Regions from separate parts of the Enterobacter sp. Taxon_8 genome, predicted to be linked through region 1. Evidence: predicted binding sites of a transcription regulator. Region 1 holds the regulator's gene; the other holds the start of a gene.
What was found. Region 1 encodes LexA, which represses DNA repair genes until DNA is damaged. Its sites were predicted from a motif close to TNCTGTATGTACATACAGNA; they were not measured.
Positions count from the first base shown of each region.

Region 1 (4,283 bases):
CGCTGCAATCTCTTCCATCAGCGCAATGGCGTTCTGCTGAGCTTTCTCATGCGAAATTTTCTTGCTGCGCGCTTCATCTTCAACGGCGCGGGCAATCGCTTTGGAAGCCAGCAGCTTGTTGAACAGATCCTGACGCGCCGGGAGGCGTGGCCCTACGGCAGCGAGGCGCTGACGAGCGAAGTGCATACGCGCCACGCGCGCCAGTTTTTGCGCGATGATCTTGTCGGTGCCGTGCTCGTCCGCCATGCGACGCAGCGAAACGGAAGGGGAGAAACGTACAAAGCTGTCGCGTCCCAGCCAGGAGACCGCAAAGAACTTCTGGATGCCGTTAAGCATGCGCAGCGGCGGGTTCTCTTCACCTTTTTCGCGGCCCGGACGACGACCAAACATCACCGATACCGGCACCATCTGCACATCCAGATCGGGGTTGCTGCGGTGCAGGTCGAGATAGTCATGGAACAGCTTGATGGACTCTTCTTTCGGCGTGTAATAGGTAAACACGCGCGGCCCGCCGTGGATGAACACGTAGCGCGGCAGCAGCGTGCCGTCAACTTCCAGCGGTTCAAGCGGATCTGGTAAGTCATGCGCCAGACACTGGGCGCGAAGCGTCAGTAAGTCAGCCTTCGAGTTATAAGGCAAAACGTACATAATGGGACGCGACGTATCGAGCCCCAGTTCCAGCGCGGGTTCTGCTGGGATAGACTTGCTTTTTACCAGGATGCTTAATGGTAAATTAAGTAATTTGTAGTAAATTCGTGGCCAGCCGGACATAAACGATGTAAAGCCTCTGGTTAATAATGCAATTGCGGCGCAAGGATAACAGAAAGCGCGCAAAATTTCTGTTGTTACCCGTCATACTTCAGGCTGTAGCGAAACGCTCTACGGCTCCTGTTACTGACGCTCTTTTTTAAAAAAGGTTCTTTTAATGGCCAATAATACCACTGGGTTAACACGTATCATCAAAGCCGCCGGCTATTCATGGAAAGGTTTCCGTGCCGCATGGGCCAACGAGGCCGCGTTTCGCCAGGAGGGCGTCGCCGCTATCATCGCGGTGATCGTCGCCTGTTTCCTTGATGTTGATGCTATTACCCGCGTACTTCTTATCGGTTCCGTACTTCTGGTGATGATAGTGGAAATTCTTAATAGCGCTATTGAGGCCGTTGTGGATCGCATCGGTTCCGATTTCCATGAGCTTTCTGGCCGCGCAAAAGACATGGGATCTGCTGCCGTATTACTGGCGATTATCACTGCCGTTATCACCTGGGTCACGCTGCTTTGGTCACATTTCCGATGAGCCTCGAGGAATAATTAAGTCCCTGGTTTTTTGTGCAGTTTTTGGTTCCAAAATCGCCTTTGACTGTATATACTCACAGCATAACTGTATATACACCCAGGGGGCGGAATGAAAGCGTTAACGACCAGGCAGCAAGAGGTGTTTGATCTCATCCGGGATCATATCGGCCAGACGGGTATGCCACCTACGCGTGCGGAAATCGCGCAGCGTCTGGGTTTCCGTTCTCCGAATGCTGCCGAAGAACACCTGAAAGCGCTGGCGCGTAAAGGCGTGATTGAGATTGTATCAGGCGCGTCACGCGGTATCCGACTGCTTGTAGAAGAAGAGACGGGCATTCCGCTGGTAGGTCGTGTTGCTGCCGGTGAGCCTTTACTGGCACAGCAGCATATTGAAGGTCATTACCAGGTCGATCCAGCCATGTTCAAGCCGAGCGCTGATTTTCTGCTGCGCGTTAGCGGCATGTCGATGAAAGACATCGGTATTCTTGACGGCGATCTGCTTGCGGTACATAAAACTCAGGATGTGCGTAACGGCCAGGTGGTTGTCGCGCGCATTGACGATGAAGTCACCGTCAAACGTCTGAAAAAACAGGGTAACACCGTTCAGTTGCTGCCTGAAAACAACGAGTTCACCCCAATTGTGGTCGATCTCCGCGAACAGAACTTCTCTATCGAAGGACTGGCGGTCGGGGTGATTCGCAACGGTGAATGGCTGTAACCTCTTCCTGACAGGCTATGGCACCGCTGTAGCCTGATTCATTCCCCACTCCCGGTATCTTTCATGTCACTACTGACGGCATCAGATAAGGCATTGTGGCGTCTTGCCCTGCCGATGATTTTCTCCAATATTACCGTGCCTTTACTGGGACTGGTTGATACTGCCGTTATAGGCCATCTTGATTCACCGGTTTATCTTGGCGGCGTGGCGATTGGCGCGACGGCAACCAGCTTCCTGTTTATGCTGTTGCTCTTTTTACGCATGAGCACCACCGGTCTTACCGCACAGGCTTATGGTGCGAAAGATCCGCTGCGTCTGGCGCGTGCGCTGGTGCAGCCGCTGATACTCGCGCTTGGCGCGGGTGCATTAATCGTTGTATTGCGGACACCCCTGATCGATCTTGCGCTTCATATCGTTGGCGGCAGCGAGGCGGTACTGGATCAGGCGCGACGTTTCCTTGAAATCCGCTGGCTCAGCGCGCCCGCGTCGCTGGCTAACCTGGTTCTGCTGGGGTGGCTACTGGGCGTTCAGTATGCCCGGGCGCCAGTGATTTTGCTGGTGGTGGGCAACCTTCTCAACATTGTGCTGGATATCTGGCTGGTGATGGGCCTGCATATGAACGTGCGGGGCGCGGCGCTGGCGACGGCGATTGCCGAATACGGAACCTTTATCATTGGCTTGTGGATGGTCTGGCGCGTGCTGTCGATGCGCGGGATCTCTCTGGCGCTGCTCAAAACCGCATGGCGCGGCAATATCCGTAAGCTGCTGGCCCTCAACCGTGACATCATGCTGCGCTCGCTGCTTCTTCAGCTCTGCTTCGGCGCGCTGACGGTTTTCGGGGCTCGACTGGGGCCAGAAATCGTGGCGGTCAACGCGATATTGATGACGCTTCTGACCTTTACCGCCTATGCGCTGGACGGTTTTGCCTACGCGGTTGAAGCGCATTCCGGGCAAGCATACGGTGCGCGAAAAAGCGGGCAGCTTCGGGATGTCTGGCGGGCAGCCTGCCGTCAGTCGGGACTGGTGGCGCTGGCCTTTGGTCTGGTTTACGCCTGCTTTGGTGAGCAGATCGTTGCATTGCTGACGTCTATACCTGCTCTGCGCGAGTTGGCGAGTCACTATCTCCTCTGGCAAGTCATCTTACCGGTGGTCGGCGTCTGGTGTTATCTGCTGGACGGCATGTTTATTGGTGCGACGCGCGGAGCGGAAATGCGCAACAGCATGGCGGTCGCGGCGGCAGGGTTTGGTCTGACGCTGCTAACGCTTCCCTGGCTGGGTAATCACGGTTTGTGGCTGGCCCTGGCCGTCTTCCTCTCGCTGCGCGGGTTATCGCTGGCGTTTATCTGGCACCGCCACTGGCAAAACGATACCTGGTTCTCTTCGCGCCACGATATATCGTGACGGTTAAAGATTCCGAATATGAAATTAACTACGGAATCCTTAACTACAATAATTATCACGTCCAGCAGAAAAGAACGTAACGGACGTTACGACCCGACGCTTAACTAAGAGGACACGATGATGAATAAAGACGAAATCGGCGGCAACTGGAAGCAGTTCAAAGGTAAAGCGAAAGAAAAGTGGGGTAAGCTGACTGATGACGATATGACCGTCATTGAAGGTAAACGCGATCAGCTTGTCGGTAAAATTCAGGAACGTTACGGCTACGCGAAAGATCAGGCGGAAAACGAAGTCAAAGACTGGGAAACCCGTAACGACTACCGCTGGTAACGCTGAATAACCCACAGGGCGGCTCCAGGCCGCCTTATCTTTTGCCGCTAACGCGGCTTTTTCTTCACCAGGATAGAGTGGTCGTGCTGACACGCGTCCTGATGGCGACAGGCTTCCACCTCCACGCACGCGGAACAGAGCCCGTGCGCTTCAATCACGTTATGACGCAGGGCAAACCCCATTTTCGCTGCAAGCGTATGCATAATGTCTTCCACGCCTTCCGCAGCCTCTTCTTTCACCACGCCGCAGCGGTCACAGATAAACATCGCCGATGTGTGGGTGGGCTGATCGAACAGATGGCACAGCACATAGCTGTTGGTGGATTCCACCTTGTGCACGAACCCTTGTTCAAGCAGGAAATCCAGAGCGCGATAAACCGTCGGCGGCTTTGCCTGCGGCTCGCTTTCGCGGAGCAGGTCGAGCAGATCGTAGGCGCTGATGGCACCCTGCTGCAGGCTCATCAGGCGTAATACTTCAAGGCGCTGCGGAGTCAGGCGCACATTGCGTTGCGCACACAGCTTTTCGGCCTGCGCTAACAGCT
Region 1 covers NZ_CM177989.1:4,265,482-4,269,764, reverse strand. The annotation lists gene plsB (glycerol-3-phosphate 1-O-acyltransferase PlsB) at 1-771, opposite strand, end outside; gene AC4IBF_RS20360 (diacylglycerol kinase) at 926-1,294, shown strand; gene lexA (transcriptional repressor LexA) at 1,403-2,011, shown strand; gene dinF (MATE family efflux transporter DinF) at 2,075-3,412, shown strand; gene AC4IBF_RS20345 (CsbD family protein) at 3,533-3,742, shown strand; gene zur (zinc uptake transcriptional repressor Zur) at 3,790-4,283, opposite strand, start outside.

Region 2 (4,283 bases), 1.7 Mb from region 1:
TTGGTGTGGTATTGCTGCACCGAACGACGCGTACGATGAAGCTGACCGAACAGGGTGAACGTTACCGGCGTGATATGCAGCTTGTGCTGGACGCCATGGGGGAAGCGGAGAGGCGTTTACATCCTGCCGATCATAGCGTTCAGGGACGCGTCCATGTCCAGTTACCGAGCGGCCTGGGTCAGATCTTTTTACCGCATCTGCTGGCGCTGCAGCGCCTGCATCCCGAACTGCAGCTGATGATTTCTCTCGATGACCGCCTTGCCGATCTGGTGACGGAGGGCGTGGATATCGCGATACGGCTGGGCAGCGAGCCTCCGCAGGCGCATGCGGCTCGCGTGCTGGGGCGTATTGAGGCGGCGCTGTTTGCCGCTCCCGATTTTCAGGCGGTACACGCCGTCAGCGAGCTGGCGACGCTCCCACACGTGCGGTTCAGCGGCATTCCGCTGGATGCCCCCCTGCGCCTGATTTCTGACGAGGAAACGGTCGAGGTCAACGTGAATACCGTTTTCCGTGCCAACACCAGCGACGCGCTGCTGCAGGCGCTGGAATCCGGCATGGGTATCGGCGGCATGCAGCGACCGCTCGTGGCCAGAGCGCTGCAGGTGGGCACGCTGGTACCGGTGCTGCCCGACTGGCGGTTACCCGATCGCTTCCTCTATGCCGTTTATCCTGATGCCCGCTTTATTCCGCAGCGCGTCAGAAAGGTCGTCAGCGTGATTGAGCAGTTACTGCCTGAAATAATAAAGAAATGCTGATGATTCCCCCCCGTAAATTACGTGCATTTTTCAACCGCCAGGAATAGAGTATTTTTACCGTATCCCCTTTTTCTGGAGCACTTATGCCGGAGTACTGTTTTTTCCAAAAAGGCCCAAACCTCATAGCAATCGAAAGCGCAAACACCGATGCGGCTGCACAGCTCATCGCCCAGGGGTTCGAAAAACAGTTCGAGGAGATCGGCGCCGCGGATGAAAAAGAGGCGCTTACTCGCCTTACCGATATCCGTAAAAATAGTGAGATCGATCGTCATAACTTCCTGGCCGGTGCGGGCGAAATGCCGCTGATCGGCGTGCTGGCGGCTGCGGCAACCTGGTTGATTCAAAAGAAATAACGCAACGATACTCTACCTCGCCACCGGCAAATCGGCGTACCGCGTTGTATAGGCCGGTGACAACATTTCCCGTTTCATCGCCCACGGTTTCTCAATACCCTGCCCGGCAAACCATATCTTCCCTTTGCCGGAATGATTCAGGCTGTCGATCGTTTCCATCAGCGCCGCGCTGTTGGCGCGCAGGCGATTATCGTCAAACAGGTTAAGCTGGGCGACGCCGCTGCTGAAAAAGTCCGCCAGCATGACCCCGGCCTTCATATAGCGATACCCGTCGAGCCATATCCGCCCCAGCGCTTCCGTGGCGGCGCGGATGATATCGCGCGAGTCATTGGTGGGCGTCATCAGGGTGACCGAAGCCTGATTGCCGTAATAAATTTCGTTGTCCGCATGCGGGCTGGTGCGCACAAACACGCTGATAAAACGACAGTATTGATGCTCGCCGCGCAATTTCTCTGCGGCGCGTTCCGCGTAGGCGCAAATCGCCTGGTGCATTTCCTCGTACTGCATAATACGGTGTCCAAACGAACGGCTACAGATAATTTGCTGCTTCGTGGGGGTGAACTCCTCCAGGTCAAGGCAGGGCTCACCGCGAAGCTCGCGGGCCGTACGCTCCAGCACCACGTTAAAATGTTTGCGAATGACCCACGAGGAGGCCTCCGCCAGCTCCAGCGCCGTGGTGATCCCCATCGCGTTGAGCTTTTTCGTGATGCGTCGGCCTACCCCCCACACCTCCTCTACCGGAACCTTTTCCAGCAGTTTACGCTGCCGCTCGCGGCCTGAGAGATCGACCACGCCGCCGGTGCCGGACCACCGTTTCGCCGCATAGTTGGCCAGCTTCGCCAGCGTTTTGGTCGGGGCAATACCGACGCCAACGGTTAATCCCGTATTTTTAAAGACCTGCGAGCGCATCTGGTGACCAAACGCTTCCAGTGACAGGCAGTGACTGACCCCTGAAACGTTCACGAACGCCTCATCAATGGAGTAAATCTCTATTGCCGGGGCGAGATCGGTCAGCGTCTGCATTACCCGACTGCTGAGATCGGCATACAGCGCATAATTCGAGCTAAAGACGTAAACTTTTGACGGATATAGTTTTTGTTTGAATTTAAAATACGGCTCACCCATTTTTATGCCGAACTGCTTTGCCTCCCGCGACAGTGAAATAATGCAGCCGTCGTTATTGGAAACCACCACGATGGGCTTCCCCTCCAGATCGGGGCGGAAGACCCGCTCGCAGGAGGCATAGAAGCTGTTCACATCAACCAGCGCGAACATGTCTATGCGTTTTAAGCGTGTGGGTGACGACGCCGAAGATCTGCAGCTCCTCTTCGGACTGAAAGGTAATCGGCTGATAGCGGACATTATGTGGCAACAACCTCAGAACCGGGCGCGTCTGTAGCTCCTTCACCGTAAACTCACCGGCGACCGACGCCACGACGATATCTCCGTGTTCGGCATTTAACGAGCGGTCAACCACCAGCAGATCGCCATCGCCGATCCCCGCCCCAATCATGGAGTCTCCACTCACCTTAATAAAATAGGTCGCACTGGGGTGCCTTACTGCCAGCCGGTTAAGATCGAGACGATCCTCCACATAATCCTGTGCCGGGCTGGGGAACCCACAGGCAACACGTTCTAAAAACAAAGGTAATTCAATGATTTGTTTTGGTTGATAAGAAAAGAGAGTGTCCATAATGCCTTTCTCGCCGAATGCTGTATATAAATACAGTATTACGGATTATGGACAAGGATCAAGGTCATTTCCGGAAGCGGACCCAAACGCGTTGAAGTGTCAGAAGATTTAAAACGCGCAAAGCCCGGAAGCGCATGTCGGGCTTTGCGCCTGTGACGATCAGTCCATCAGCGTATTCAATGTTTCCAGCGCGTCAGGCGGCAGCTGCAGTTCCCCCGCCGCGAGGTTTTGCCGCAGATGCGCCACGGAAGAGGTGCCCGGGATCAGCAGAATATTCGGAGAACGCTGCAGCAGCCATGCCAGCGCAACCTGCATTGCCGTGACGCCCAGTGAATCCGCGACAGCCTTAAGCCCGGAAGATTGCAGCGGCGTAAAGCCGCCCAGCGGGAAGAACGGTACATACGCGATCCCTTGCTGCGCGAGCAGATCCACCAGCGCATCATCACCCCGGTTAACAATGTTGTACATGTTCTGCACGCACACCACCGGCACCATCTTCTGCGCTTCCGCAACCTGGGTGGCCGTGACGTTGCTCAGGCCAATATGCCGCACCAGCCCCTGCCGCTGTAATTCTGCCAGGGTGGAGAGCGGTTCAGCAATCGACCCTTCCGCAGGCCCGTGTGCGCTAAACATGATCCGCAGATTCACCACGTCCAGCACGTCCAGCTGCAGATTACGCAGGTTGTCATGCACCGCCTGCGTCAGTTCCTGTGCGGAAAAGGCCGGCAGCCAGGCGCCTTTGTCGTTGCGACGGGCGCCAATCTTGGTGACGATCGTCAGATCGTCCCGGTAAGGATGAAGCGCCTCGCGGATCAGCTGGTTGGTGACATGAGGACCATAAAAATCACTGGTATCAATATGGTTCACCCCCGCCGTCACCGCCTCGCGCAGCACGTCCAGCGCGGCCTGCTTATCCTTCGGTGGGCCAAAGACGCCCGGCCCGGCGAGCTGCATCGCACCGTAGCCCAGTCTTTTAACCGTCCGCGTCCCGAGCGCGTACGTCCCGCTTTTATCAATGCTGCTCATGTTAACCTTCCTCATAAAAATGATCCGGATTTACAACAGGTTCCTCACCGGAGCCCTTAGTTAAGCGCGAGTTAAATTAAAGTTTAAATTCTATACGACGATAGTATTGGTGTACCTCTGCATCCTTTCTAACGGACGACCGCTATGCTGAAAAATTTGCACGTGATTACCGGTATTATCTTTGCTCTCACCATATTCTGTCTGCTGCAAGTTGTCACGGGAGGGTTGTTCTACTCTGCCGTCAGCAACGATCGCCATAACTTCCAGAATTCCGGCGTGCTCAATGCCCAGCAGGAAAGCCTGAGCGACAGCGTGAACACGCTGGTGAAAACGCGCGTCACCGTCACCCGCGTGGCGATCCGCTACCTGAAAAACCAGCGTGACCCGGCTTCCCTGGCAGCGATCAACAAACTGCTTGGCACCGCAGGCGACTCGCTGGCAAAAGCCGAAGCCTAT
Region 2 covers NZ_CM177989.1:2,535,025-2,539,307, forward strand. The annotation lists gene AC4IBF_RS11930 (LysR family transcriptional regulator) at 1-755, shown strand, start outside; gene AC4IBF_RS11935 (hypothetical protein) at 839-1,108, shown strand; gene umuC (translesion error-prone DNA polymerase V subunit UmuC) at 1,121-2,383, opposite strand; gene umuD (translesion error-prone DNA polymerase V autoproteolytic subunit) at 2,367-2,801, opposite strand; gene AC4IBF_RS11950 (aldo/keto reductase family oxidoreductase) at 2,961-3,827, opposite strand; gene tcp (methyl-accepting chemotaxis citrate transducer) at 3,972-4,283, shown strand, end outside.
Region 2: umuD (translesion error-prone DNA polymerase V autoproteolytic subunit) is a predicted target of LexA. The motif match lies at 2,820-2,839, and genes of this name have one in related genera.